Regions from separate parts of the Alloalcanivorax venustensis genome, predicted to be linked through region 2. Evidence: predicted binding sites of a transcription regulator. Region 2 holds the regulator's gene; the other holds the start of a gene.

Region 1 (14,442 bases), 1.1 Mb from region 2:
GACATGCTCACCTACCGCTAACCGGCGATCACGAGGCCCACCATGGCGTTCACCCACCACACCATCGAACTGAACGGCCAGCGCTACGCCTACCTGGACGAGGGCGAAGGCCCGCTGCTGGTGTTCGGCCATGGGGTCCTGGCGGACAAATCCATGTTCGAGGCGCAGATCGAGGCGCTGCGCGACCGCTACCGCTGCGTCAGCCTGGACTGGCCCGGCCACACCGGCTCCGGCTACCGCGAGAAGGGCTGGAGCTTCTACGACATGGCCGACGACAGCGTCGCCCTGCTCGATCAGCTGGGTTATGACCAGGCGATTTTCGTGGGTTTGTCCCAGGGCGGCATGACCTTCATGCGACTGGCGCTCAAGTACCCGGAGCGGGTGCGCGCCCTGGTGCTGCTGGACACCTCCGCGGACCCGGAAGACGCCGACCTGCTGCCGGTGCACCGCCAGCAGCAGTCGCGGTTCGCCCATGGCAGCGACGCCGAGCGCGATGAGGTGGTCACGCGCATGCAGAAATTCCTGTACGCCAAGCCCTGGCGCGACGCCAACCCGGACGGGGTGGCCCACGAGAAGGCGCTGATCCTGGCCCACGACCGCCACGGCATCGAGCTGGCGTTGGAGAACGTCTTTACCCGTGACGACATCAGCGGCGATATCAGCGCGATCAGTGCGCCTACTTTAGTGATCGTCGGCGAACTGGACCGGGCAACGCCGCCGGAAAAAGCGCAGCGCATCGTCGACGCCATCCCCGGGGCGCGGCTGGTCACGGTGGCCGATTCCGGGCACCATTCGCCGATAGAAAACCCCGAAGCGGTGAACCGGGCGCTGTCCGATTTCCTCGCCACGCTGTGATCCGGGGTCCACGCACGCGACAAGGATAATGCCATGAGTACCCGTTCCAATATTCTCATCACCGGCGCCAGCTCCGGCCTGGGCGCCGGCATGGCGCGGTTGTTCGCCGCCCGGGGCCGCAACCTGGCCCTGTGCGCGCGGCGCACCGACAAGCTGGACGCCCTGAAAGCGGAACTGGAACAGGCCCACCCCGGCATCACCGTGCTGGTCAAACCCCTGGACGTGAACCACTACGACCAGGTGTTCGACGTGTTCCGTGCGTTCCGCACCGAGCTGGGCAGCCTGGACCGGATCATCGTCAACGCCGGCATGGGCAAGGGCCAGCCGCTGGGCACCGGCTATTTCCACGCCAACCGGCAGACCGCGGAGACCAACTTCGTCGCCGCCCTGGCCCAGTGCGAGGCGGCCATGGAGATCTTCCGGGCCCAGAACAACGGCCATCTGGTGGTGATCTCCTCGATGAGCGCGGTGCGCGGCATGCGCAAGAACATCAACACCTACGCCGCCACCAAGGCGGGCGTGGCCAGCCTGGCGGAAGGGCTGCGCATGGAGATGATCGGCAAGCCGATCACCGTGAGCACCCTCTACCCGGGCTACATCCGTTCGGAAATCAACGAGAAAGTGGAAAAAGCGCCGTTCATGGTGGACACCGAGACCGGCTGCAAGGCGCTGGTCCGCGCCATCGAGAAAGAACCCGCCAAGGCCTATGTGCCGTCCTGGCCCTGGGCGCCGCTGGGGTTCGCCATGAAGGTCCTGCCCCTCTCCCTGGTCAAGAAAATGACCTGACGCCCGGCCGCCGGAAACTAGTCCAGCGGCCCCGGGTTCTTGCGCCGCTTGGGCTTGGCGAAACCGCCCTGGGTATCCGGCGCCGGCGATGGCGCCGGGCGCTTGCGCGCCGCCTTCTTCTTCGCCGCCGGCTTCTTGCCGGCCGCCTTGGCCGACTGGGCGAGCGCCTTCTTCTTCAGCTTCTTGTGCTTGCTGCCCACCGCCTTGCCGGAGCGTTTGCGCTCCTTGGGGCCCAGGTAGCGGCCGCGCAGCGCCTCCACCACCCGGAACTCGAACTCCTGGCGCAGATAGCGCTGGATGCTCGCCATCAGGTTCCACTCGAAACTCTCCACCAGCGAGATCGCCACGCCCTCGCCGTCGCCGCGCCCGGTGCGGCCGATGCGGTGCAGGTAGTCATCGCCGCTGCGCGGCATATCGAAGTTGATCACCAGCTCCAGGCCGTCCACGTCCAGGCCCCGGGCGGCCACGTCGGTGGCCACCAGCACCGTCACCGCGCCGCTGTTCAGCCGTTCCAGCGCCAGCTTGCGGTCCTTGGTGTCCTTGTCGCCGTGCAGCACGAACACCTTGTGGGCGGTGGAGCGCAACACTCCGCCGAGGCGGTCGGCGGTGGCCTTGGTGTTGGTGAACACGATCGCCTTGCGGTGGGGCTCATGGGCAAGCAGCCACTGCACCAGGCGCTCCTTGTGGGAGCGGTCGTCGGCGGTGATGATCTGCTGGCGCACCTGCTGATTGAGCTCGCGCACGCTGTCGAGCATCAGCGACTCGGGCTCGCGCAGCACCCGCGCCACCATGGCGTCCATGGCCGCGCCGCCCGGCGTGGCGGAGAACAACAGCGTCTGCCGGGCCGGGTTGCAGGCCGCCGCCAGACGCAGCACGTCGTCGCTGAAGCCCATGTCGAGCATGCGGTCCGATTCGTCCAGCACCAGCACCTTGAGTTCGGACAACGCCAGATTGTCCGCCTCGAGATGCTCGATCAGCCGGCCCGGCGTGCCCACCAGCACCTCCGGGTTCTTGCGGATGCGCGCCGCCTGCACCTTGAAGTCCTCGCCGCCGGTGACCGCTTCCGCCTTGATAAAGGTGAAGCGCGACAGCGCCTGCACCTGCTTGAGCGTCTGCCGGGCCAACTCCCGGGTGGGCGCCAGCACCAGCGCCCGGGTGCCGATGCCCCGGTCCTTCTCTTCCAGCAATCGCTGCAGCATGGGCAGCACGAAGGCGGCGGTCTTGCCGGTGCCGGTCCGCGCCACCACGCGCAGGTCCCGACCCGCCAGAGCGGGGGGAATAGCCGCCGTTTGCACCGCCGTGGGCTCACTCAGCGACAGCTCTTCCAGGGCGCGCAATAAACGTTCATGGAGATTCAGATCAGCAAACACAGACAATACTCGGTGATGACTTGTAGGAGCGGGCCCGGCCCGCGAAAGGGAGCGCCGCTCCCGGCAGGATACCAGAGACTTGTTTCACCGAAACAAAAAAGGGCGCCCGAAGGCGCCCTGTAGGTTGGAGCAAGACAGATTGGAAGAAGACGGATCAGCTCTTCACGAACTCCGGGTACGCTTCCATACCGCAGTCCACGATATCCATGCCTTCGTACTCGTCCTCTTCGGAGACGCGGATGCCGAAGATCGCCTTGAGGATGGCCCACACGATCAGGCTGGCCACGAACACCCACACGAAGATGGTCAGGGCGCCGATCAGCTGGCCGGAGAAGCTGGAACCGTCGTTGGTGATCGGCACCAGCATCAGGCCCAGGAAGCCGACCACACCGTGCACGGAGATGGCACCGACCGGATCGTCGATCTTCAGCTTGTCCAGGGTCACGATGCTGAACACCACCAGCACGCCGCCGATCGCACCGAAGATAGTGGCTGTCAGCGCGGTCGGGGTGGACGGCTCGGCCGTGATGGTCACCAGGCCGGCCAGGGCGCCGTTGAGCAGCATGGTCAGGTCGGCCTTGCCGAACAGGAAGCGGCCCACGATCAGCGCGGCAACGGCACCACCGGCGGCGGCGGTGTTGGTGTTCAGGAACACCATGGCCACGGAGTGCGCGCTGGCGGCGTCACCGAGCTTGAGCACGGAACCGCCGTTGAAGCCGAACCAGCCCATCCACAGGATGAAGGTACCCAGGGTCGCCAGCGGCAGGTTGGCGCCGGGGATCGCGTGGATTTCGCCATTGGGACCGTACTTGCCTTTACGGGCGCCCAGCAGCAGCACACCGGCGAGCGCGGCGGCCGCACCGGCCATGTGCACGATGCCGGAACCGGCGAAGTCGGAGAAGCCCAGGTCGCCCAGGTTGTACATGCCGAACACGTCGGCGCTGCCCCAGGTCCAGGACCCCTCAATGGGATAGATAAAACCGGTCATGACCACCGCGAACGCCAGGAAGGCCCACAGCTTCATACGCTCGGCCACGGCACCGGAAACGATGGACATGGCGGTGGCGACGAACACTACCTGGAAGAAGAAATCGGACGCGCCGGAGTAGACCGAGCCGCCGTCAAAACCCGCTTCCGCGGAGTCCGCCAGCACACCGGCCAGATCAAAGGCTTCAATGCCGTTCAGGAAGATGCCGCCGCCGTACATGATCGAATAACCGCAGACCAGGTACATCAGGCAGGCGATGGCGAACAGCGCCACGTTCTTGGTGAGAATTTCGGTGGTGTTTTTAGCACGCACCAGGCCGGCTTCGAGCATCGCGAAGCCCGCCGCCATCCACATTACCAGTGCGCCACACACCAGAAAATAAAAGGTGTCGATGGCGTACTGAAGTTCAAAGATTTGATTTTCCACGTTGCAACCCTCCGAGAATTGGAAGCGTGTTCAGGACCTTGGCATGGGTCGTGTTACACATTTTCTAAACTTGCGTTCTCTAAACTTAGATCGCGTCCTCGCCGGTCTCGCCGGTGCGGATACGGATGGCCTGCTCCAGGGTGGTGACGAAGATTTTGCCGTCGCCGATTTTCCCGGTGTTGGCCGCTTTGGTGATCGCCTCGATAACCTGATCCAGGCTGGTCTCCGCGATGGCCACTTCGATTTTTACCTTGGGCAGGAAATCGACCACGTATTCCGCGCCGCGATACAGCTCGGTGTGACCTTTTTGGCGCCCGAAGCCTTTCACCTCGGTAACGGTGATGCCTTGAACGCCGATCTCGGACAGTGCTTCACGCACGTCGTCCAATTTGAACGGCTTGATGATGGCTGTAACCAGTTTCATTTCTATCTCCTTCAAACGCTTATAACGCGTCCGTTAACGTCCGTTGGGTTTCAGGCCCCTCTTTGGTTCCCGATCCATCCACTCGCGCGAACGCTCTAGCCCGTTAGCTGCACGACCCATGCCAATTTTTAAAAGTCACGCATTTTCAGAGGGTTAGAACTGCAACCCCGGGGTGTTCCGGGGTCGGTTGCGGCAATATAGTGCACCATTGCGGGGCACTTCCCAAAATGGTGCACGCCGTTACGGTGCTCTTGAGACGCCCCATAACATCGAGGGCGGTGGTACCATCGCACCCTGACCCGCCCGTGTTGCAAATAGTGGAGCCTGTGGCCATGCAAAGCCAAGCCTTTCTCGATCGTTTGATGAGCGACATCAGCCGCCATCTGCCCGGAGACCTGGGGCAATTGCGCCAGGAGGTGGAGCACAGCGTGCGCGCCGTGCTCAATGAGACGCTGACCCGGCTGGATCTGATCAGCCGTGAGGAATTCGAGATTCAGCAGCAGGTGCTGGAGCGCACCCGCGCCCGGCTGGAAGCTCTGGAGAAGGAAGTGGCGGCGCTGGAGCAGCGTTCCTGACTCTCCTACATTAAGTAGCGCCATCGGCGCACGCGGATCGAGGGCGACGGCGTACAGGGCCCGCACCGCCGGCCGCTTATGCTCGGGCCATGTCTATCGCCCTGCTCCACAGCCGCGCCACCCTGGGAATCCGTGCCATACCGGTGCGCGTCGAAATCCATCTGGGCCCGGGCCTGCCCGGCTTCACCATGGTGGGCCTGCCCGATACCGCCGTCCGCGAGAGCAAGGACCGGGTCCGCTCGGCGCTGATCAACGGCGGTTTTCGCATCCCGCAACAGCGCATCACCGTCAATCTGGCGCCGGCCGACCTGCCCAAGGACGGCGGCCGCTTCGACCTGCCGATCGCGGTGGGCATTCTGCTCGCCAGCGGACAGCTGGGGCGCGTCGATCTGAAAGACATGGAGTGGATCGGCGAGCTGGCACTGTCCGGAGCGCTGAGCCCGGTGCCGGCGGTGCTGCCCGGCGCGCTGGCCGCGGCCCGCGACGGACACACCCTGGTGGTGCCGGCGGCGAACGGTGACGAAGCCGCCCTCGCCGGCGCGGACACCCTGGCGGTGAACAGCCTCACCGAACTGTGCGCGCACCTGAAGGGGGACACCCGGCTACCGCTCCACGCCCCACCGGCCTCGCCCGGCGACGACACCGGGGGCGCCCCTTGTCTGTCTCAGATTCGCGGTCAGCCGGCCGCCAAGCGGGTGTTGGAGATCGCCGCGGCGGGCGGCCACTCCCTGCTGATGAGCGGTCCGCCCGGTGCCGGCAAAAGCATGCTGGCCTCGCGCCTGCCCGGCCTGCTGCCGCCACTGGACCGGGAGCGGGCCCTGGAAGTGGCGGCGATCCACTCGCTGCGTCACGCGCGCCCCGCCGGCGCGTTCCTGCAGCCGCCCTACCGGGCGCCGCATCACACCGCCTCCGCTGCCGCGCTGGTGGGCGGCGGCGGCCGGCCGCGCCCCGGCGAGATATCCCTGGCCCATGAAGGTGTGCTGTTTCTGGATGAGATGCCGGAATTCCAGCCGCGGGTGCTGGAGGTGCTGCGCGAGCCGCTGGAAACCGGCGAGGTACACATCGCGCGGGCCGCTCAACAGGTGACGTTTCCGGCCCGCTTCCAACTGGTGGCGGCGATGAACCCCTGCCCGTGCGGGTACCTGGGCGACCCGGAGAAAAGCTGCGGCTACGAGTGCGAGAAAGCGAAGCGCTATCAGCGACGGCTGTCCGGTCCGCTGCTGGATCGCATCGATCTGCATCTGGAAGTGCCGGCGGTGTCGCCGGATACTTTGCTGGGGGCCGCGGACGGCGAGCCCAGCCGACGGGTGCGGGAGCGGGTGCTGGCCGCCCGGGCGTGCCAGCTGCACCGCCAGGGCCGGCTTAACCGTGAGCTCGACGCGGAGCGACTGATGGAGGCATTAGGCCCGCACAAGGCCTGGCTCACCGGGGTGATGGAACGCCTGGAGCTGTCCGCCCGGGCGCTTCACCGCAGCCTGCGCGTGGCGCGCACCATCGCCGACCTGGCCGGCAGCGAGGTGATCCGCCGGGAGCATCTCCGCGAGGCGCTGAGCTACCGCCAGAACCTGCTCAAGCCTTAAAGCGTGTTGCACAGATGCGCGCCGTCCACCGGGATCGCCGCGCCGCTCATGTAGCTGGAGGCGTCGGAGGCGAGCAGCAACAGCGGCCCCACCAGTTCGTCGATCTGGCCCAGGCGGCGGTAAGGGATGCGCTTGATCAGCTTCTCGCCGTGGGGGCCCTGGAAGAATTCCCGGTTGATGTCGGTTTCCACATAGCCGGGGCAGATGGCGTTGCAGCGGATATTGTGGCGGGCGTAATCCAGGGCGATGGACTGGGTGAACTGAACCACCGCCGCCTTGGCCACGGTGTAGGGCGCGAGCATGGCGCCCACGCGCAGGCCGAGGATCGAGGCGATGTTGATGATGTTGCCGGGGCGGCCGTCGCGGCGCCACTGCTGGATGGCGAACTTGCTCACCGCCCAGACGCCATTCAGGTTGGTGTCCACCACCGCGCTCCAGTCTTCTTCGCTCAGGGTGTCGGTGGCTCCGTCGCGGCTGATGCCGGCGTTATTGACCACCACATCCAGGGCCGGCATGCGCTCGAAGGCGGCCTCCACGCTGGCGTGGTCGGCCACGTCCATGGGCACCACCACCGCGTCCCGGCCCAGGGCGCGCACCGCGCCGGCGGTTTCTTCCAGCTTTTCCACGCGCCGCGCGGCGAGCACCAGGTCGGCGCCCTGTTCCGCCAGCACCCGCGCGAAGTGGGCGCCGAAGCCGCTGGACGCCCCCGTGATCAGAATACGTTTGCCGCTGACGTCGAATCGGTTCTCGCTCATGGGGGTCTCTTTATCAGGTGGAGGAATAGGAAAGAAGAGCAAAACCCTAACGCCGGGCGGGGCCGCGCTCAAGCGCCCACGGCGCGCACCGGCGGCGGTTGGGTAAGCGGATGTGTCGGTTCAGCCGTTCTGGTAGAAGCTGGGCGGGTGGCCGGTCCAGCGCCGGAAGGCGCGGGTGAAATTGCTGGGGTCGGCGTAGCCGAGCAGGTCGGCGACTTTCTGCACCGGCAGGTTGGCCTGCAGGTAGCGCACCGCCCGGGCCATGCGCACCTCTTCCAGCAGGTGCCGGTAGCTGACCCCCACCGCCGCCAGATAGCGCCGCAGGGTGCGGGAGGTGAGATGGAAGCTGGCCGCCAGCTGATCGAGGCTGGGCAGCATGCCCTCCGCCTGCATCAGCCGGGCACGCACCCGCGAGGCCCAGTCCAGGTCCGCCTCCAGGCGCTGCAGCTCTTCTTCGCATTTGTGCGCGGCCATGCGCCGGGAGGCCGGGTCGGAGAGCGGAAACGCCACCTTCATCAGCCGTGCCGGGAAGCGCAGCGCCGCCACTTCACGGCCGAACACCACCGGCATGCCGAGCACTTCGGCGTAACGCTCCGCATGGGGCGGCGGCGCGTAGGGCAGTTCCAGGGTGGCGTCCTGCAGGCGGTCATCGAGCAAATAGCGCAGCCCGCCCACCAGCGCGGCGGTGACCACTTCCAGATAGGGCTCGCGGATATCGCCCAGGTCGTAGGGTTCCGCCAGGCAAAACCGGACCCAGCGGCCCTCCAGGCTCAGACGCGGCAGGCACAGGCGGGTGCGGGTGCGAAAATAGCGCTCCAGCAGTTCCAGCGCCTCGCCCAGGTCGGCGCTGCTGATCGCCGCGTAGCCGAGCAGCCCGTGGGCGGTGACAGTGAGCTGGCGGCCCAGCGCCAGGCCGATGGCCGGGTCGCCGCTGAGGTCCCGGGCGCCCGCCATGACCCGCTGGAACTGCTCGAAGCGCAGTGCCGGCTCGGCGCTGTACACTTCCGCCTGGGTCAGGCCCACATGCGCCAGCAGCCGGTCCGTGTCGAGACCGAACTCATGGACCAGCTCCACCAGATTGCGGACATAGTTGACCGGAATCGGGGTGCGGTCGCCGGCGAGGCTGGGGAGATCCGCGATCTGTACGCTCATGGCCAAGAGAATACACCTGTTCGCGGCTTTGTCCGAAAATGACAGGTCACTGTCCGGCGCAGCCCTTCGCCGTCGACAGGGGCACGGTGAGAATAGCGGCGCTGTGACATCCACCCGTTGCCATTTCCTTCCGGAGGACCCCATGAGCGACACCCGAGGCTACCAGCGCACTTTCGGCGCCGACGACGCCCGCGCCATTCGCGATGCAATGAAGCAGGACCTGGGGCCGTCGGCGTTCCGGGCCCGGCCGTGGCGCGCGATCTGGTTTCTGCCCATGAGCCTGGTGATCGTCGGCGGCATCGCCGCGATTCTGACGCTGGGCCTGCCCTGGTGGGGTAATCTGCTGATCGCCGTGGTGGTGGGCCACACCCTGGGCTGCCAGGCGCTGCTCGCCCATGAGGTGCTGCACGGCGCCCTGGGCATGAGCCGGCGCCTGCAGAACCTGTTCGGCTGGATCGGCTTCGGCCCGATGATGATTCCGCCGGAGTTCTGGCGCCGCTGGCACAACGTGGCCCACCACGCGCACACCAACCTGGGCGACCGGGACCCGGATTCGTTCGGCACCGCCCACCGCTACAACAAGCACCCCAAGCTGGCCAACTTCACCAAGCTGGCGCCGGGCTCGGGCACTTGGTACAGCTACTTTTTCCTGCTCTATTCCTTCATGTTCCACGCCCAGCTGGTACTGTGGATGCAGACCCGCCGCCGCGAGGAATTCAAAGGGTTCGAGCGCAACAAGGCGATTCGCCAGGCGTTGCTGTGCGGCGCCGCCTGGCTGGTTCTGGCGGTGCTGTCCGGGCCGCTGGCGCTGTTCACGGTGTTGATCCCGCTGATGATGGCCAACGCCCTGGGCCAGGGCTACATTCTCACCAACCACATGCTGCGCCCGCAGATGGACAACAACCACCCGGTGGACAATTCCATGAGCGTGCGTCAGCTGCGCTGGCTGGACCCGCTGCATTTCCACTTCAGCCACCATGTGGAGCACCACCTGTTTCCGAAGATGGGCTCCGATCAGGCGCCCAAGGTCCGCGCCTGGCTGCAACGGGAAATGCCGGACCGCTATGTCTGCCCCAGCCACGCCCGGGCGCTGGTCGCGCTGTACCAGACGCCGCGGGTGTATCAGGACGCGCACACGCTGGTGGACCCGCTGGACCGGTCGCGGACCGTGGATGTGATGGCGCTGCAGGGCGAGCTGCGCTAGCCGATTTCCGCGTCGGTGAGCGGGCGCCAGGCGCCGGCGGGCAGGTCCGGGGCCAGTTCAATGTGGCCCACCGCTTCGCGGTGCAGGGCGACCACCCGGTTGCCCACCGCCGCCAGCATCCGTTTGACCTGGTGGTAGCGGCCTTCGCTGATGGTCAGCAGCAGTTCCGTGTCGCTCAACGCCCGCGCCTCGGCGGGCCGGGTGGGCGCCGGGTCGTCGTGCAGCACCACCCCGTCGCGCAGCCGCGTCAGCTGGGCGTCGTCCAGCGGCTCGGCGGTGGTCACCCGGTAGCGCTTGGCGCAGTGGTGACGCGGCGACATCAGGCGGTGGGCCCACTGGCCGTCGGTGGTGAGCAGCAACAGACCGGTGGTGTCCCGGTCCAGGCGGCCGACGATGCGCAGGCCACGGCGCTGCTCGGCGGGGATCAGATCGATCACCGTGGGCAGGGCGTCCTCCAGGGCGCACACCCGGCCGGCCGGTTTGTGCAGCATCAGGTAGCGCTCGCCGGGCAGCGTCAGCACGGCGCCGTCGAGCCGCACGCACTCCCCCGGCGCCACGCTGCTGTTGGCCTTGAGGCCGGTGCGCGGCGCCCCGTCTTCACCGGTCACCGTCACCGCGCCGCCGCGGATCAGCGCCTTGGCCTGCTTGCGGCTGAGGCCGGCGGCGTGGGCGACGAAGAAATCCAGCCGCGCCGGGCCGGTGGGCGAATCAGCCAAGCAGCAAATCTCCTTCGATGGGAATGAAATCGTCGGCGGCGCGCATCAGGGCCGCCGCGGTGAGCGGCGCCACGCCGTAGACTTCCACCTGACAGCCGTGCCGGGCGCGGATGTGGTCGGCGAGAATGGCGAAGTCGCCGTCCCCGGACGCCAGCACCACCCGGTCCACGCTGGGCGCCTGCTCCATGATATCGATGGTGATGCCCACGTCCCAGTCGCCCTTGGCGGAGCCGTCGGCGCGCTGCAGGAAGGGCTTGAGCTTCACGTTGAAACCGATGGCGCGCAGGATGTTCTGAAACTGACGCTGCTTCTCATCGCCGCGCTCCACCGCGTAAGCGTGGGCGGCCACCACCTGGCGCCCACCGGTGGCGCGCGCCCAGAGCGCGTTGTAATCCACGTTGCGCTGGTGGGCCTGGCGGGCGGTGTAATACAGGTTCTGCACGTCGGCGAAGACGGCCACGGTGGAAGTCATGGTCGGCGGAGCTCCTGAACATCGGGCTCGGCGGGGCCCGGCAGACGAATTTCGTCGGCGCCGAGGGCGCGATACTGCCCCGGTGCGAGCGAGGGGTCCAGCCGTATCGGGCCGATCCGTTCCCGGTGCAGGGCCACCACCCGGTTGTCGAAGTGCCCGAACAGGCGCTTGATCTGGTGATAGAGCCCTTCGTACAGCGTCACCCGCGCCTCGCGCGGCGCCAGGATCTCCAGGCCGGCCGGGCGGGTCGTGCGGTCTTCATAGGGGAAATAGAGCCCGCGCTCGAACACGGCGGCGTAGTCCGGCGTGATCGGGTCCTCGGTGCGCACCCGGTAAACCTTCGGCAGTTTGTGGCGCGGGTCGCTGAGACGCCGCGACCAGCGCCCGTCATTGGTGAGCAGCATCAGCCCGGTGCTGTTGAAATCGAGCCGCCCGGCGAGATGCAGGTCGGTGGCGTCGGCGGGGTCCAGGCAGTCCAGCACCGTGCGATGGTGGCGGTCGCGGGTGGCGCTCACGCAGCCGGCCGGTTTGTGCAGCATCCAGTAGGCGGCGCGGCGCACGGTGAAGGGTTCGCCGTCCAACGCCACCGGCGTGAAGGGCCCCACCTCGTGGCGGCCGTCCTGGATCACCCGCCCGTCCACGGTGACGCGGCCGGCGGCCAGCAACAGCCGCACGCCGCGCCGTCCCAGCCTTTTCCGCTGCCCCAGAAAGCGGTCCAGTCTCATCAATCACGGCTCCTAAAGGGTGCGCTCCGGCTGCTATGATACGCGCTTCGTCCATCAGCCCCGCCGGAGTATCGATGTCGTCTCTCAACCCCCGCCAACAGGAAGCGGTGCTCTACACCGACGGCCCCCTGCTGGTGCTCGCGGGGGCGGGTTCGGGCAAGACCAGCGTGATCACCCGCAAAATCGCCTGGTTGATCGCCGAGAAAGGCGTGCCCTCCGGCCGCATCGCCGCGGTCACCTTCACCAACAAGGCGGCGCGGGAAATGAAGGAGCGGGTGCAGAGCCTCACCGAACGCGGCTCCACCCGGGGGCTGATCGTCTCCACCTTCCACAATCTGGGCCTGCGCATTCTCAAGCAGGAACTGGCCGCCAGCGGGCTGCGACGCGGTTTTTCCATCCTCGACCAGACCGACAGCAAGGAGATTCTCAAGGAAATCCTGCGTCAGGGCGAATCGGAGAAGGATCTGGCGGCGGTGGACGCGGTGCAAAAGCGCATCTCCGATTGGAAGAATGAACTGATTCTGCCCGACGAAGCGGTCAGCCACGCCGACAGCGACGACGCGCTGCGCGCCGCCATCGCCTATCAGGGTTACAACCGCATGCTGCGCGCCTGCAACGCGGTGGATTTTGACGATCTGATCCTGATGCCGGCGCAGCTGTTCCGCGAGCAGCCGCGCATTCTGGAGAAATGGCGCCACCGCATTCAGTACCTGCTGGTGGACGAGTACCAGGACACCAACGGCGCCCAGTACGAACTGGTGCGCATGCTCACCCACCCGGAGGGGCGCTTCACGGTGGTGGGCGACGACGACCAGTCGATCTACGCCTGGCGCGGTGCGCGGCCGGAAAACCTGGCCAAGCTGCAGGAAGACTGGCCGGACCTGAAAGTGGTCAAGCTGGAGCAGAACTACCGCTCCACCGGTCGCATTCTGAAGGCCGCCAACACGGTGATCGCCAACAACCCCCACGTGTTCGCGAAGAGCCTGTGGTCCGATTACGGCTACGGCGAGGCGATCCGCATCGCGGCGCTGCGCGACGAGGACGCCGAGACCGACTGGATCGCCGGGGACATCTTCCACCGGCGCCTGCAGCGCGGCCTGCACTGGAAGGACTTCGCGGTGCTCTACCGGGGCAATTTCCAGTCACGGATTCTGGAGATGAAGCTGCAGGCACTGCAGATTCCCTACAAGGTGTCCGGCGGCACCGGCTTTTTCTCGCGGGGCGAGATCAAGGACCTGATGTGCTACCTGCGCCTGCTGGTCAACCCAGACGACGACAACGCCTTCCTGCGCGTGATCAACACGCCGCGCCGGGAGATCGGCCCGGCCACCCTGGAGAAACTGGCCGGCTGGGCCGCCCAGCGGGACCAGGGCCTCTACCATGTGTGCGACGACTTCGCCCTGGGCGAGGTGATGGCCGGCAAGGCGGCGGACAAGCTGCGCGCCTTCAAGACCTGGCTGGATGAGAAGCGCCGCGCCTGCTTCGGCCACAACAGCCTGCAGGCGGTCAACGAACTGATCACCGAGATGGATTACGAGAGCTGGGTGATGCAGAACGCCTCCAGCCCGCGCATCGGCGAGAAGCGCATGGAGAACGTCTGGCAACTGGTGCGCAATATCCAGCGCATGCTGGAAAAACAGGAAGACGACGAGGAAGGCGCCTCCGACCTGGAAGCGGTGATCAGCAAACTGGTGCTGATGGACATGCTGGAACAGCAGGACGAGGAAGACGATTCGGACCGGGTGCAACTGATGACCCTGCACGCCTCCAAGGGCCTGGAGTTCCCCCACGTCTACATGATGGGCGTGGAGGAGGAACTGCTGCCGCACCGCACCAGCATCGAGGAGGACAACATCGTCGAGGAGCGCCGCCTGATGTACGTGGGCATCACCCGCGCCCGCGAAAGCCTGGCGATCACCCAGGCGCTGACCCGCAAACAGTACGGTGAGAAAGTGGACACCCTGGCCAGCCGCTTCCTGGAAGAGCTGCCGCTGGACGATCTTCAGTATATCGGCGAGGGGTTCAAGAAAGACGAGGAACAGGAAGATCAGGTGGCCCAGGCCAGCATCGCCAACCTGAAGGCGTTGCTGGACTAGAACCGGGGCGCCGGGGACTATTTGGCGCCGCTTTCCTTGAGCATGTACAGCACCGTGGCTTCGATCTCTTCATCGCTGCAATCAAAGCAGGTACCGCGCGGCGGCATGCCGTTCTGACCTTCGATGGCGATCTTCACCAGCGTCGGGAAGCCTTCTTCCTCGATCTCTTCGGACCAGATCAGACGGTGCTCCGGGCCCACCATGGGGGCGCCGGCCATGCCGGTGCCGTGGCAGTTGACGCAGTACCGACCGTAGATTCCGGCGGGCTCACGGGCGGCGGTATCACCCCCTTCCGCGGCCGGCTTATCGGCGCTGGGC
Region 2 (14,442 bases):
GCTGCACATAGGGCGGCACGTCGGTGGCGCGGATGATGATGATCTGCACGTCATCGCGGGTGGTGTCGAAGATCAGCTTGCGGGACGCGGACGGGTCCTCCAGCAGCTCGATACCGGCGTGCTTGAGCAGCGGCAGCGTCTCGTCAAGTATGCGGCCCTTGGAGAGGGCGATAATCAGCGGTTTTTCGGACATGTCGGTTTCCATCGGCGCCACGCTTCAGCCGGGTACGCGCCGAATCACGGCGCCCAGCGATTGCAGTTTTTCCTCGATACACTCGTACCCCCGGTCGATATGGTAGATACGCTGCACGGTGGTGTCGCCCTCGGCGACCAGGGCGGCGATCACCAGCGACGCCGAGGCGCGCAGGTCGGTGGCCATCACCGGCGCGCCGGTGAGGCTGGCCACGCCGCGGCAGATGGCGGTGTTGCCCTGCACTTCGATGTCGGCGCCCATGCGGTTCATTTCCTGCACGTGCATGAAACGGTTCTCGAACACCGTCTCGACAATGGTGCCGGTGCCTTCCGCCACCGTGTTCAGGGCGGTGAACTGGGCCTGCATGTCGGTGGGCATGGCCGGGTACGGCGCGGTGCGCAGGTTCACCGACTTGGGCCGGCGGCCTTCCATGTCCAGGCTGATCCAGTTGTCGCCGGTCTCGATCTTGGCGCCGGCTTCCTTGAGCTTGTGCAGCACCGCGTCGAGCAGGCTCGGGTCGGTGTCCTTGCACTTGATGCGGCCGCCGGTGATGGCGGCGGCGATCAGATAGGTGCCGGTCTCGATGCGGTCGGCGATCACGTCATGGTGGCAGCCGCCCAGCTTGGGCACGCCTTCCACGGTGATGGTATCGGTGCCGGCGCCGCTCACCTTGCCGCCCATGCGGTTGATGAAGTTGGCCAGGTCCACCACTTCCGGCTCGCGGGCGGCGTTTTCCAGCACCGTGGTGCCGTCCGCCAGCGCCGCCGCCATCAGCAGGTTTTCGGTGCCGGTCACGGTGACCGTGTCCATCACGATGCGCGCGCCCTTCAGGCGGCCGTTGGATTTGGCGTGCACGTAGCCGTTGGCCACCACGATCTCGGCGCCCATGGCCTCCAGGCCGCGCAGGTGGATGTCCACCGGCCGCGAGCCGATCGCGCAACCGCCGGGCAGCGACACCGAGGCTTCGCCGAAGTGGGCGACCATCGGCCCCAGCACCAGGATCGAGGCGCGCATGGTTTTAACCAGCTCGTAGGGCGCGGTGAGCTCCTGGATGGTGGTGGGGTTCACCTCCACGTTGAGCTTGTCGTCGATCACCACGTGCACGCCCATGCGGCCGAGCAGCTCGATCAGGGTGGTCACGTCCTGCAGGTGGGGCAGATTGCCCACCGTGACCGGCTCCCCGGCCAGCAGGGTGGCGGCCAGGATCGGCAGCGATGAGTTCTTGGAACCGGAAATGCGGATTTCGCCGTCGAGACGCCGACCGCCAGTGATGATCAATTTGTCCATGGAGCTTCCTACGCGGAAAAGACGGTACGGTCAGGCAAGGCCCATTTTCTGGGCTTTTTCCCATTCGGCACGGGTAAAGGTCTTGATCGAGACGGCATGAATGGAGTTATCGGCGATCTGCGGGTTGATGCAGCTGTACACGAGCTGCTGTTTCTTCACCGGCATCAGGCCTTCGAAGGCATCGGATATCACGCGGATCAGAAAGCGGTCGCCTTCCCCTTCCACGGCCACATCGGCATCCTCGAAACCGGCTTCCACCAGCGCCTTCACGTCTTCCGATTTCATGATCACTCCTCGTTTCAATGAACGGGTAATGATACGCGAGGGCGCGGTGGCTTGTCATTGTGACGGCCGGCCATCCGGCGGCCGGCGCTCCGGGGGCCGGCCATCCGGGGGCCGGCCGCCCGGTGGCGGGGTCAGGCGCCGCTGCCGGTCTCCACGTCCACTTTCTCTTCCAGGTCGGCGCTTTCCGCGGACCAGCTGTCGATCACCTTGTCCAGGTCACCGAGCTGCTGCATGGACTGGGCGAACTGGGCCCGGTACACGTCGCGCAGATCCAGGCCGTTGACGTAGACATTGACCACTTTCCACTGGTCGTCGGACTGGAACAGGGTGAAGAACACCGGAATCACCTTGCCGTCGTTGGTGGTGCCTTCCAGGCGCACCCGGGCGTAGTTGCCCTTGCGGTCCTCCTCGCGCATCGGCAGCACGCGGATTTCCTGGCCCTGGTAGAGGGTCACGCCGGAGGCGTAGGTGTTGATCAGGCTGTTCTTGAACACTTCCAGGAACTCGTACTTCTGGTCCCGGCTGGCCTGGTCGAAGTGCTCGCCCATCACCATGCGCGTAATGCGCTTGAAATCCACCAGCGGCACCAGCTCCTCGCGGACCAGCTCACGGGCGTAACTTTCGTCCTTTTCCAGCCGCTCGCGCTCGGCGTCGATACGGCTGGTCATCCGCTCCACGGTCTCCTGGACCAGATCGCGGGGGTCCTGGGCGGCCTGGGCGAAGCCTGCCAGACCAAGCATCACCAGCGCCATTACAGTCGCCAAGCGTTGTTTAACGGTCATACGTCACTCCCTGTCGTGTCTGAGGATGCTAGTTTTTACGGCGTTCACTCCGAACTGTCCAGCCAAGGCCTCTACGAAGCACTTTTTGTGCGAGCGGGCCTCGCCCGCGAAAGGCAAGCGGCGCTTGCCGGCGGGATACCAGAGGCCTCTTTGATACCCCTTCCGCAGTTCCGGGAGACAACCATACAGGTCTCTGGAATCCTGCCGGCCGGCTTTGCCGGCCTTTCGCGGGCGAGGCCCGCTCGCACAATCAATTGGAACATCCAAACGCTTAAGGGTTCCAAGGGCAGTCAGCGGCGCTTCGGCCAGTGTATAATCTCCGCCAGCGAGGAGACACGAATCATTATGAGTCATAACCACATCGCCACCGCCCGCCGTGTTCTGGACGTGGAAGCGCGCGCGGTGGCCGCGCTCGGCGAGCGCGTCAGCGACACCTTCGAGCAGGCCTGCGAGCTGCTGCTGACCTGCAAGGGCCGGGTGATCGTGACCGGCATGGGCAAAAGCGGCCATATCGGCAGCAAACTGGCGGCCACCCTGGCGAGCACCGGCACCCCGTCGTTCTTCGTCCACCCCGGCGAGGCGTCCCATGGGGACCTGGGCATGATCACCACCGAGGACGCGGTGCTGGCACTGTCCAATTCCGGCGAAACCGGCGAAATCCTCACCATTATTCCGGTGATCAAGCGCAAGGGCGCGGTGCTGATCAGCATGACCGGGCGCCCTTCGTCGTCCCTGGCGCAGCTCTCCGACGTGCATCTCGACGTGGGCGTGGAAGAAGAGGCCTGCCCGCACAACCTGGCGCCCACCACCTCCACCACCGCCGCGCTGGCCATGGGCGACGCCCTCGCCATCGCCCTGCTCGAGGCGCGCGGCTTCACCGCCGAGGACTTCGCCCTCAGCCATCCGGGCGGCAGCCTGGGCCGGCGCCTGCTGCTCAAGGTCGACGACATCATGCACGCGGAAGAGCGCCTGCCCCGGGTGAACCGCGACGCCAGCCTGTCCGACGCCCTGCTGGAAATGACCCGCAAGGGCCTGGGCATGACCACCGTGGTGGACGACGACGGCCGCCTGATCGGCATCTTCACCGACGGCGATTTGCGCCGTACCCTGGAAAAAGGCCTGGATATCCGCCAGGCCGGCATTGCCGACGTGATGTCGCCGCGCCCGGTGACCATGCCGCCCGGGCACCTGGCCGCCGAGGCCCTGCAAATCATGGAGACGCGCAAGATCAACGGCCTGGTGGTGTGTGACGCCGACCAGCGCCCGGTGGGCGCCCTCAACACCCAGGACCTGCTGCGCGCGGGGGTGATGTAGTGACCTTGCTGGTGTCCAGCGCCGACGCGCGCAACCTGAAACTGATGGCCTTCGACGTGGACGGCGTGCTCACCGACGGCCGCCTCTATTACGGCCCCGACGGCGAAGCGCTCAAGGTGTTCAATACCCTGGACGGCCACGGCCTCAAGAAACTGGCCGCCAGCGGCGTCACCCTGGCGCTGATCACCGGCCGCGACACGCCCATGGTGGCCCGCCGGGCCGCCGAGCTGGGCATCCAGCATGTGATCCAGGGCCGCGAGGACAAGGGCGTGGCGCTGGCCGACCTGGCCGCCTCGCTGGGCGTGACCGCCCGCGAAACCGGCTACGCCGGCGACGACGAACCGGACGTGCCGGCCCTGCAGTGGGCGCAGATCGCCTTCGCCCCCGCCAGCGGCCACGACTGCGCGCGGGCGGCGGCCGACCACGTGACCCGCAACCGAGGCGGCGAAGGCGCGGTGCGCGAGATCTGCGACGCCCTTCTCGAACACCGGGGTGACGCGTGAAACGGCAGGGCCTGCTCAGCGCCTCAGGCATCCTGCTGCTGGGCCTGATCGTGCTGATGACCCTGCACGAGTGGGACAACCCCCTGGAGGAGGATCGCGAGGCGTTTCTCAACGCGCCGATGATCATCGCCGACCGGATCGTCGCCAAGGCCTACGATGAAGAGGACGGCCGGGTGCAGTACCGCCTGGTGGCGGATCACCTGGAGCAGTACGAACGGGACGCGCTCACCACCCTCACCGAACCGGTGTTGCGCATGGACAACAGCAACGGCCTGTGGACGATCCAGTCCCGCCGTGGTGAAGTGCGCGACAACGGTGACCTGATTGTCTTCACGGACCAGGTGGAAGCGCGCAGCGAAAGCAACGGCGTCACCCTGGACACCGAGGAACTGCAGTACCACAACGACACTAACCGCGTGGTCTCCCCCGGCGAGCTCGCCATGCGCCACCGCGACGGCCGCACCCGCGCCGGCGCCATGGAAAGCGATCTGACCAGCGGCGAAATGACACTCAAGCAAGGAGTGGTAAGTGAATTCACAGGCAGCACGGAATAGGTCCGCCCTGGGCAAGGCTCTGCTGGCTCTGGCGTTGACCGCGCTGACCGCCGGCGCCGCCGCCCAGCAGCCCACCGGCCCGGTGGAGGTGAGCGCCGATGAGGCCACCTTCGAACAGAGCGCCGGCACCGGCGTGTATCGCGGCAACGCCGAGCTGATCCAGGGCAAGCGGCGCCTGAACGCGGATGTGATCCGCCTGTTCACCGAGAACAATGAACTGATGCGGGTGGAAGCCACCGGGTCGCCGGTGCGCATGGTGGAAGGCAAGGAATTGAACGCCCGCGCCGACAAGCTGGTCTACGACCTGGCGCAGCGCAGCCTGGTGCTCACCGGCAACGCCCGCGTCACCCACCAGGGCAACACCTTCGAAGGCGCCAAGGTGGAGTACAACCTGGATTCGCGCCGCGTGGACGCCAGCAGCGAAGGCGACAAGCGGGTCCGCCTGGTGATCCCGGCCAAGAACGCCGAGCAGGCCAGCGAGGACGCCGAGCCGGAGGAGCAGGACAACGGCGAACCGGCCCAGGACGCCCCGGCCGCGCAATCCGACAATGCGGAGACCCCCTGAGATGGCACATCTGAGCGCCCATAACCTGGCCAAGAGCTACAAGAGCACCCGCGTCATCGAGGACGTCTCCCTGGAAGTGGAAGCCGGCCAGATCGTCGGTCTGCTGGGCCCCAACGGCGCCGGCAAGACCACCTGCTTCTATATGATCGTGGGCCTGGTGGCCGCCGACGCCGGCCGCATCGAGATCAACGGCAACGACATCACCCACCTGCCCATGCACGGCCGGGCCAAACGCGGCATCGGCTACCTGCCCCAGGAGGCGAGCATCTTCCGCCGCCTCACCGTGGAGCAGAACATCATGGCGATCCTGGAAACGCGCAAGAGCCTCAGCAAGGCGGAGCGCAAGGAGCAGCTGGAGAAACTGCTGCAGGAATTCCACATCGACCATATTCGCGACAGCATGGGCATGAGCCTGTCCGGCGGCGAGCGGCGGCGCGCGGAGATCGCCCGCGGCCTGGCCACGGACCCGGACTTTATTCTGCTGGATGAGCCCTTCGCCGGGGTCGACCCGATCTCCGTGAACGACATCAAGAGCATCATCCGCCATCTCAAGGACCGCGGCATCGGCGTGCTGATCACCGACCACAACGTCCGCGAGACCCTGGATATCTGCGACACCGCCTATATCGTCAGCACCGGCCATATCATCGCCGACGGCGACGCCGACACCATTCTCGGCAACCAGCAGGTGCGCGACGTCTACCTGGGCGCCGATTTCCGGCTCTAGTGGCGACAAAAGCGGCGGCGGGCGCCGCCGCGCCTTGCGCACCGCCCAAACCCTTGCATATAGTGGACGCCTTCCCGCCGCATCGCCCTACACCCTTCCGCCGGACAACACAATAGCTGGCATGATTATTGCTTAATTTCGATTGATGCTGCTATGCTCCAACCCTCGGGATCGAGCAACCAGACACGCAGCATGAAACCCTCCTTACAGCTTCAAATCGGCCAGCAGCTGACCATGACGCCCCAGCTGCAGCAGGCAATCCGCCTGCTGCAGCTGTCGACGCTGGACCTGCGCCTGGAGATCCAGCAGGCGGTGGAGACCAACCCGCTGCTGGAAATGGAGGAAGGCGCCGAGGATTTCAGCGCCGATGACGGCGAGTACGACGCCGACGCCGACCTGGATGTGGAGCGCAGCGACGCCCTGGAAGACCTGGTGGACGGCCCGGTGGAGACCGACAGCGACTGGGACGACCTCTACGTGGGCCAGAGCAGCCCCGGCGGCGAGAGCGAGGACGCCGACGCCTGGCAGCAGCGCCACGCCAACCCGGACACCCTGATCAGCCACATGGAGTGGCAGCTCAACCTGACGCCGATGAGCGACCGGGACCGGGTGATCGCCCAGATCATCATTGAAGCCCTGGACGAGCGCGGCTTCGTCACCGTGCCCCTGGAAGACCTGGTCACCACCGCCCATAACGAAATCGCCGACCCGGACGACCCGGTGGAAGACGATGAAGTGGTGGCGGTGCTGCACCGGCTGCAACAGTTCGACCCGGTCGGCGTGGCCAGTCGCGACCTGGCCGAGTGCCTGGGCGTGCAGCTGGCCCAGCTGCCCGAGGACACCCCGCATCTGGACCACGCCCGGGCGGTGCTGGCGCACCAGACGCTGCTGGAAAAACACGATTACGCCGGCCTGCGGCGGGCGCTGGGCGCCACCGAGGAAGCGCTGCTGGCGGCCATGGCCCTGCTGCGCGGCCTGGATCCGGCCCCGGGCCAGCAGATCGGCGGCGAGAGCGCCGATTACGCGGTCCCCGACGTGGTGGTCAGCGCCCACAAGGGCGGCTGGCGGGTGGCGCTCAACGAGGCGGTGCTGCCGCGCGTCAACCTCCACGCCCAGTACGCGCAGATGGCCCGCCAGGTGGGCGGCGAGGACGGCCAGTACCTGCGTAACTGCATGCAGGAGGCCAAATGGTTCCTGAAAAGCCTGCAAAGCCGCCACGATACCCTGCTGAAAGTGGCCAGCCGCATCGTCGAGGTGCAGCAGGACTTCTTCAACTACGGTGAAGAGGCGATGAAACCGCTGGTCCTGGCGGACATCGCCGAGGCCGTGGGCATGCACGAGTCCACCATCAGCCGGGTCACCAACCAGAAATTCATGCTCACGCCCAAGGGCGTGTTCGAGCTGAAATATTTCTTCTCAAGTCACGTCGACACGGACGGCGGCGGTGAGTGTTCCTCCACCGCCATTCGTGCCATCATTAAGAAGCTGGTCGCCGCCGAGAGTCCTCGCAAGCCGCTCAGCGACAACAAGCTGGCGAGCTTGCTGAATGATCAGGGGATCAAGGTGGCGCGCCGCACGGTCGCCAAATATCGCGAGGCGATGCGCATCCCGTCCTCGAGCGCCCGCAAGCGTTTGGTGTAGGCGCGCGGAGGATGGGTCTTAACGAGGTATAGGAGCCAGCCATGCAAATAAACATCAGTGGTCACCACCTGGATATCACCGACGCCCTGCGTGACTATGTGGACGAAAAGTTCGCCAAACTGGAGCGCCATTTCGATCAGATCACCAGCATTCAGGTGATCCTGTCTCCGGAGCCCAAATCCCACAAGGCCGAATCCACCATCCACATCTCCGGCGCCGACGTGTTCGCCACCGCCCACGCGGACGACATGTACGCGGCCATTGATGCGCTGACCAACAAGCTGGACCGGCAAATCCTCAAACACAAAGAGAAGACGGTGGACCGTAAACACGGTCATTAACCCTATGCGAGTACGTGAATTGCTCAGCGAAGACCGCACCTATAACGACGTGTCGGTCACCAGTAAAAAACGGTTGCTCGATCAGATCGCCCAGCTGGCCGCGGCCAGCTGCGGCGGCCTCAACGAGCAGGAAGTGTTCGACGCCCTGGTGGCCCGGGAAAAACTCGGGTCCACCGGCATCGGCGAGGGCATCGCCATTCCCCACTGCCGGCTGGGCCACTGCGAGGGCGCGGTGGGCCTGCTGTTGAAGCTGGAAGACGCGGTGGACTTCGACGCCGTCGACGGGCGCCCGGTGGATCTGGTGTTCGTGCTGCTAGTGCCGGAGCAGAACCCGGAACAGCACCTCAAGACACTCAGCCATCTGGCCAGCCTGTTCAACGACGATGACTACCGCAGCGACCTGCGACGGGCCCACAGCAACCAGCAGTTGTTCCAGGTGGCGGTGGAATCGGAAGCGGAACTACGCCTCGCGTCCTAGCCCTTACCGGTTGCCCCCTTATGAAGCTCACCATTCTCAGCGGCCGCTCCGGGTCGGGTAAAACCACCGCCCTGCAGGCCCTGGAGGACCACGGTTACTATTGCGTGGACAATCTGCCCCTGGGGCTGTTGCCCACCCTCACCGAACAGCTCGACACCGAGGAACACGCCCCCGAGCGGGTGGCGGTGGGCGTGGACGCGCGCAACCTGCCCCGCCAGCTGCTGGCGTTCAAAAGCATCATCAAGGCACTGAAAAACCAGCAGGTGGAGACCGAGGTGATCTTCCTCGACGCCGACCCGGGCACCCTGCTGGAGCGCTTCAGCGCCACCCGCCGCCGCCACCCGCTGAGCGACGACGACCGCACCCTGGCCGACGCGATTGAGTACGAAGCGCATCTGCTGGCCGACATCCGCATGCTCGCCGATCTGGTGATCGACACCAGCAGCCTGGACGTGCACACGCTGCGCAACCTGATCCGGCAACGGGTGGCCCGCCGCGACGTCAATCTGTCGCTACTGATCGAATCCTTCGGCTATAAAAACGGCCTGCCCCGCGACGCCGACCTGGTGTTCGACGTGCGCGCCCTGCCCAACCCGCACTGGCACAACGAGCTGCGGCCGCTGACCGGCCGCGACGAGCGCATCGCCGAATTCCTGCGCGGGCACCCGGAGAGCGAGCTGATGCTGGAAGACATTTTCCACTTTCTGAACCGCTGGCTGCCCACCTACGCGGCCAACGACCGCAGCTATGTGACGGTGGCCGTGGGCTGCACCGGCGGCCGTCACCGTTCGGTCTATATCACCGAGCAGCTGGCCCACCGGCTGCGTAACCAGGGCGTGCCCTTGCACGTTCGCCACCGGGAGCTGGATGGATGATTGAACAGGACCTGGCCATCACCAACAAGCTGGGCCTGCACGCACGCGCCGCCGCCAAGGTGGTCAGCGTGGCTTCGCGCTACAGCTGCAGTATTCAGGTGATTCACGGAGAACGCCGCATCGACGCCAAGAGCATCATGGGGCTGCTCACGCTGGGCGCCGCCAAAGGCATCACCCTGCGGGTGTGCGTGGACGGCGAGGACGAACAACCGGCCATGGACGAACTCACCGATCTGTTCCAGCGCAAGTTCGACGAAGGCGAATAAAGCTGGGTTGAATCGCGACCTTGTGGGAGCGGGCCTTGCCCGCGAAAGGCAAGCCAGCTTGCCGGCAACGGTTGCCCCGCGGAGTTCCAGAGATTTCTCAGCGATGGCACCGGCGATGTCTCTGGTATCCTGCCGGGCGGCCTAAGCCGCCCTTTCGCGGGCGAGGCCCGCTCCCACAATGAAACACCCACCGTTTTTCAGCCTTTGATCCTCCGGTAACGCGCGGTGATGTAAACTAGCGCGCTGAAGGAGGGAACCATGACCGCAGAACAAACCCGCCACCGCCGCAACCTGAAAACCGTCAACCGGGCACTGGCCAGCGGCGCGCTGTCCGAAGTCCGTCAGGTTTTGAACAATCTGCCAGGCGCGGAAGCCGCCCACCTTCTTGAGTCCTCCCCGCCCCGCGAACGCGAGATCCTCTGGCAACTGCTCAACCAGGAGCAGGAAACCGAGGTGCTGCAGTATCTCGGCGAGGAAGTGCGCGTGGAGCTGCTGCGCGACCTGCCCACCGAAGAGCTGGTGGAGCTGATCGAGGACCTCGACACCGACGATCTGGCCGACCTCCTTCAAGAACTGCCGGAACAGGTCACCAGCCGCGTGTTGGCCGGCCTTGACGCCCAGAACCGGGAACGCCTGGAACAGGTGATGAACTACCCGGAGGACACCGCCGGCGGTCTGATGAACACGGACGTGATCACGGTGCGCCCGGAGATCACCTTCAGTGTGGTGCAGCGCTATCTGCGGCGCCTGGGCGACATCCCCAAGACCACCGACAACCTGCTGGTGGTGAACCGCAAGAACCAGTTCGTCGGCGTACTGCCGCTGACCCGGGTGCTGATTTCCGACCCCGGCACCTCGGTGCGCGAAGCGATGATCACCGATGTGGAAGCGATCCCCGCCACCCAGGACGCCCACGAAGTGGCCAAGCTGTTCGAACGGCTGGACCTGGTGACCGCCCCGGTGGTGGACGAGAACGGCATGCTGGTGGGCCGGATCACCATTGATGACGTGGTCGACGTGATCATGGAAGAAGCCGAGCACTCGCTGATGGGCATGGCCGGCCTGGGCGAGGACGAGGACACCTTCGGCTCGGTGTGGCAGACGGTGCGCCGCCGTGCCCTGTGGCTGGGCATCAACCTGCTCACCGCCCTGGCCGCCTCGGCGGTGATCAGCCTGTTCGAGGACACCCTGGAGAAGGTGGTGGCCCTGGCGGTGCTGATGCCGATCGTCGCCAGCATGGGCGGCATCGCCGGCAGCCAGACCCTGACGCTGGTGATCCGCGCCATGGCACTGGGGCAGGTGCAGGCGGGCAACACCCGCTATCTGCTGACCAAGGAGTTGGCGGTGGGCGCCTTCAACGGCCTGCTCTGGGCGCTGGTGATCGGCGCCACCGCCGCGCTCTGGTTCGACGACCCGAGCCTGGGCGTGATCATCGGCTGCGCCATGATCCTCAACCTGGTGGTGGCGGCCGGCGCCGGCGCCATGATCCCGATGGCGATGAAACGCATGGGCATCGACCCGGCCCTGGCCGGGTCCGTGGTGCTGACCACCGTCACCGACATCGTCGGCTTCATGGCCTTCCTCGGTCTCGCCACCCTGCTCTACGCCAACCTGGTGGTCTAAGCGAGTTCGGGCGTCGCTTCCGGCTCGTCGTCGGCGCCGAAGATATCCCGGAACGAGGCGTACACCGACACCGTCAGCACCGCCATCAGGAACAGGCCCAGCACCAGCGCCAGCAGGCTCAACAGCACCATGGCCAGCGCCCCGGAGACACCCGGGCCCAGCAGGGTGCTGGCCAGCACGAACAGCAGCGCGAGCGCGCCGCCCACCGCCAGCATCACCAGCAATACCACCACGCTGTACCAGAGCATCGGCGCCCAGTTCTTGAGCACCGCGATCAGGCTTTCCCCCAGCGCCTGGAAGCCGTTGCGCCCGCCGAAGTAGACCAGCGGCGCCTGGAACCAGATCAGCGCCATGTAGGGCAGCGACAGTGCCGTCACCAGCAAGCCGGTGAGCGCCATCTTTGCGCCGTCCAGACCGGCGCTGATCTCCGGCACCGGCTCCAGGGCGTTGCCGAAGGCGGCGCTGAAGAAGGCGGCGATATCCGGGCCGAACGCCACCCACACCAGGGCCGCCATCAGCGCGGTGAAGCCGATCTGCAGCAGCAGCTGCATCAGCCCGGCGAGAAACAACGCCCCGGTGCGGTTGGAAAAGCCGGCGAACAGATCGCCGAACTCGAAGTCGTCGTCGCCCCAGCGCCGCCAGGCAAGATGGAACAGCCCCGCCGCCAGCACCGGCGAAAACAGGGTCGGCACGAAGCTGCCCAACACCGGCACGAACAGGCTCAACAGGCTGATGCCCAAAATCACCGCGAAGAACACCAGCACGGCCAGGCACCAGAGCACCCAGTTGGTGGCCACCAGCGACCAGGCCCGCTTCCACCACAGCCAGCCGTGCCCCACCGGACGGCGGCGGGCGCGGCCCACCGTCGCCTCGCCGGGGCGCGGCGTCTCCAGCAACGCCGCTTGTGGCCCCTGGTAGGGGTTATTCGGGTCCATGTTCGGCACCGTCGGCGGGGTTGGTAAGCACCTGCCGGAACGACACATAGTAAGCGCCGGCCAGAATCGGCATCACGAACAGCAGACCCAGCAGCAGCGGCAGGGCCGCCACCATGATGATCAGCATCACCACGATGCCGTAGACGATCATCGGCAGCAGGTTCTTCATGCAGGCGCGGAAGCTGACCCCCATGGCGCCGCCCAGGCCCATGCCGCCCAGCATGATCAGAGGCACGGCGAAGTAGAACAGGAACATCACCAGGGTGAACACGATCAGGAACAGCGGCAGCATGATCGCCATCATCACGCCCATGCCGCTGCTCATCGCCTGCGGGTCCATGGACTGCAGCGACATGGAGCCGCCCAGGGAGATCGCCATCAGACCGCCGACCACCAGCAAGGCGCCCAGATAGACGCCGATCTGCACCAGCGCCAGCAGCAGCAAAGGCCCGGTGCGCTCGGAAAAGCCGGCGAACAGATCGCCGAAATCGGAGCGCCCGTCGGTGGCGATACGGTGGAACAGCTTCACCAGCCCGGCGTACAGCAGGGTGGTGATAAAGGGCTGCGCCAAAGGCCCCAGGAACGGGATCAACTGCAGCCCCATGGTGATCACCATCACCAGTACCAGGGCGCCGATCACCACGCCCCAGTGGCCACTGAGCATTCTCATCCCCTCACCGAGCCAGCCCAGCGCCTGGCCCACGGTGACTTTGTGCGGACCGGCCAGCGTAAAGGTCCCCTCGCCTTGCGGGCTGGTCACGTTGGTTTCCGGTCCTTGGTAAGGATTCACTTCCGTCATGAATATTCCCCTGAGTTTCAAACGAATTAACAACCAATAGAAAAAATGGCGGGTGACGCCGCCGGCGACCTCAGGCGCCGGCGATTTTCATCGGGCTCAGCAACAGCGAGCCGCACGCGATATTGCCGCGGCGGTCCACGTCCGTGCCACTGCCCTGGATGCCGGCGAACATCTCCCCCAGATTCCCGGCAATGGTAAACTCCTGAAGCGGTTTGCGTATGACACCGTTCTCAATCCAGAAACCCGAGGCGCCCCGGGAGTAATCACCGGTGACCAGATTAACGCCCTGGCCCATCACCTCGGTGACCAGAATACCCCGGTCGATGCGCCGCACCAGGGCGTCGAAATCCTCGCCGGTATCCGAGATCGACAGGTTGTGCACGCCGCTGCCGTTGCCGGTGGGCGCCATGTCGAGCCGCCGCGCGGCGTACAGGCCCAGCGCGTAGCGGCGCAGCACCCCGTCTTCCACGAACGCCTGGTCCCGCGTCGCCAGACCGTCGCCGTCGAACGGCGCCGAGCCGTTGGCGCCCGGCAGCAGCGGTTGCTCGCGCACATCGATGCCTTGCGGGAACAGCCGCTCGCCGAGCCGGTCGCGCAGAAACGAGGCGCGCCGGTAGAGGCTGCCGCCGCTGATCGCGGAGATAAAATGGCCAAGCAGGCCGGCGGCGATCTCCGGCGCCAGCAGCACCGGCAATTCTGCGGTGTCGGGGATTTCCGCGCCCAGCCGCGCCAGCGTGCGCTCGCGGGCCCGCTCACCGACCTGCTCGGCGGAGGCCAGCAAATCCGCGCGGCGGCCGGCGTCGTACCAGAAATTACGCTGCATGCCCTGGTCGTCCTCGGCCACCACCGCGCAACTGCGCGAGTGCATGGTGCCGGCGTAGCCCTGCAGGAAGCCGGCACTGGTGCCCAGCACCCGCAGGCTGCTGCCGGTGGACACCGAGGCGCCCTCGGAGTTGACGATGCGCTCGTCGTCGCGGGCCACCGCTTCGCAGCGCAGGGCGTCATCGATGGCCTGCTCGGTGCTCAGCGCCCAGGGGTGGTACAGGTCCAGGTCCGGTATCCGGTCGGCCAGCTGCTCGGGGCTGGCGATGCCGGCGTACTTGTCCTCTTCGGTGTGGCGGGCGATGGCGCAGGCGGCGGCCACCGCGTCGCGCAGGCTCTGCGGGCTGTCGTCGGAGGTGGACGCCTGACCCTTGCGCTGGCCGAAGAACACCGTCACCGCGAGGCCCCGGTCGCGGTGAAATTCCACCGTTTCCACTTCGCCCAGACGGACG

The links. The regulator sigma-54, encoded in region 2, starts transcription at its own class of promoters, with help from an activator protein. The targets are predictions, from matches to a motif close to TGGCACNNNNNTTGCTNT.
Region 1: the regulator sigma-54 is predicted to act here: its motif matches at 4,956-4,973, upstream of glnK (P-II family nitrogen regulator).

What each region holds. Positions count from the first base shown of each region.
Region 1 is NZ_CP179934.1:830,297-844,738, reverse strand. Features, by position in the region: gene ACMG4O_RS04065 (histidine phosphatase family protein) at 1-21, shown strand, start outside; gene ACMG4O_RS04060 (alpha/beta fold hydrolase) at 43-855, shown strand; gene ACMG4O_RS04055 (SDR family oxidoreductase) at 889-1,641, shown strand; gene ACMG4O_RS04050 (DEAD/DEAH box helicase) at 1,659-3,011, opposite strand; gene ACMG4O_RS04045 (ammonium transporter) at 3,166-4,425, opposite strand; gene glnK (P-II family nitrogen regulator) at 4,511-4,849, opposite strand; gene ACMG4O_RS04035 (accessory factor UbiK family protein) at 5,182-5,424, shown strand; gene ACMG4O_RS04030 (YifB family Mg chelatase-like AAA ATPase) at 5,514-7,004, shown strand; gene ACMG4O_RS04025 (SDR family NAD(P)-dependent oxidoreductase) at 7,001-7,759, opposite strand; gene ACMG4O_RS04020 (AraC family transcriptional regulator) at 7,880-8,911, opposite strand; gene ACMG4O_RS04015 (fatty acid desaturase family protein) at 9,054-10,115, shown strand; gene ACMG4O_RS04010 (pseudouridine synthase) at 10,112-10,831, opposite strand; gene ACMG4O_RS04005 (NYN domain-containing protein) at 10,824-11,303, opposite strand; gene ACMG4O_RS04000 (pseudouridine synthase) at 11,300-12,028, opposite strand; gene rep (DNA helicase Rep) at 12,103-14,124, shown strand; gene ACMG4O_RS03990 (c-type cytochrome) at 14,142-14,442, opposite strand, start outside.
Region 2 is NZ_CP179934.1:3,184,545-3,198,986, forward strand. Features, by position in the region: gene hisG (ATP phosphoribosyltransferase) at 1-193, opposite strand, end outside; gene murA (UDP-N-acetylglucosamine 1-carboxyvinyltransferase) at 218-1,480, opposite strand; gene ACMG4O_RS14920 (BolA family protein) at 1,511-1,765, opposite strand; gene ACMG4O_RS14925 (phospholipid-binding protein MlaC) at 1,897-2,547, opposite strand; gene ACMG4O_RS14930 (KpsF/GutQ family sugar-phosphate isomerase) at 2,893-3,861, shown strand; gene ACMG4O_RS14935 (KdsC family phosphatase) at 3,906-4,364, shown strand; gene lptC (LPS export ABC transporter periplasmic protein LptC) at 4,361-4,918, shown strand; gene lptA (lipopolysaccharide transport periplasmic protein LptA) at 4,893-5,483, shown strand; gene lptB (LPS export ABC transporter ATP-binding protein) at 5,485-6,210, shown strand; gene ACMG4O_RS14955 (RNA polymerase factor sigma-54) at 6,403-7,851, shown strand; gene hpf (ribosome hibernation-promoting factor, HPF/YfiA family) at 7,893-8,192, shown strand; gene ptsN (PTS IIA-like nitrogen regulatory protein PtsN) at 8,197-8,670, shown strand; gene rapZ (RNase adapter RapZ) at 8,691-9,545, shown strand; gene ACMG4O_RS14975 (HPr family phosphocarrier protein) at 9,542-9,811, shown strand; gene mgtE (magnesium transporter) at 10,070-11,434, shown strand; gene ACMG4O_RS14985 (BPSS1780 family membrane protein) at 11,431-12,369, opposite strand; gene ACMG4O_RS14990 (BPSS1780 family membrane protein) at 12,356-13,168, opposite strand; gene pmbA (metalloprotease PmbA) at 13,239-14,442, opposite strand, start outside.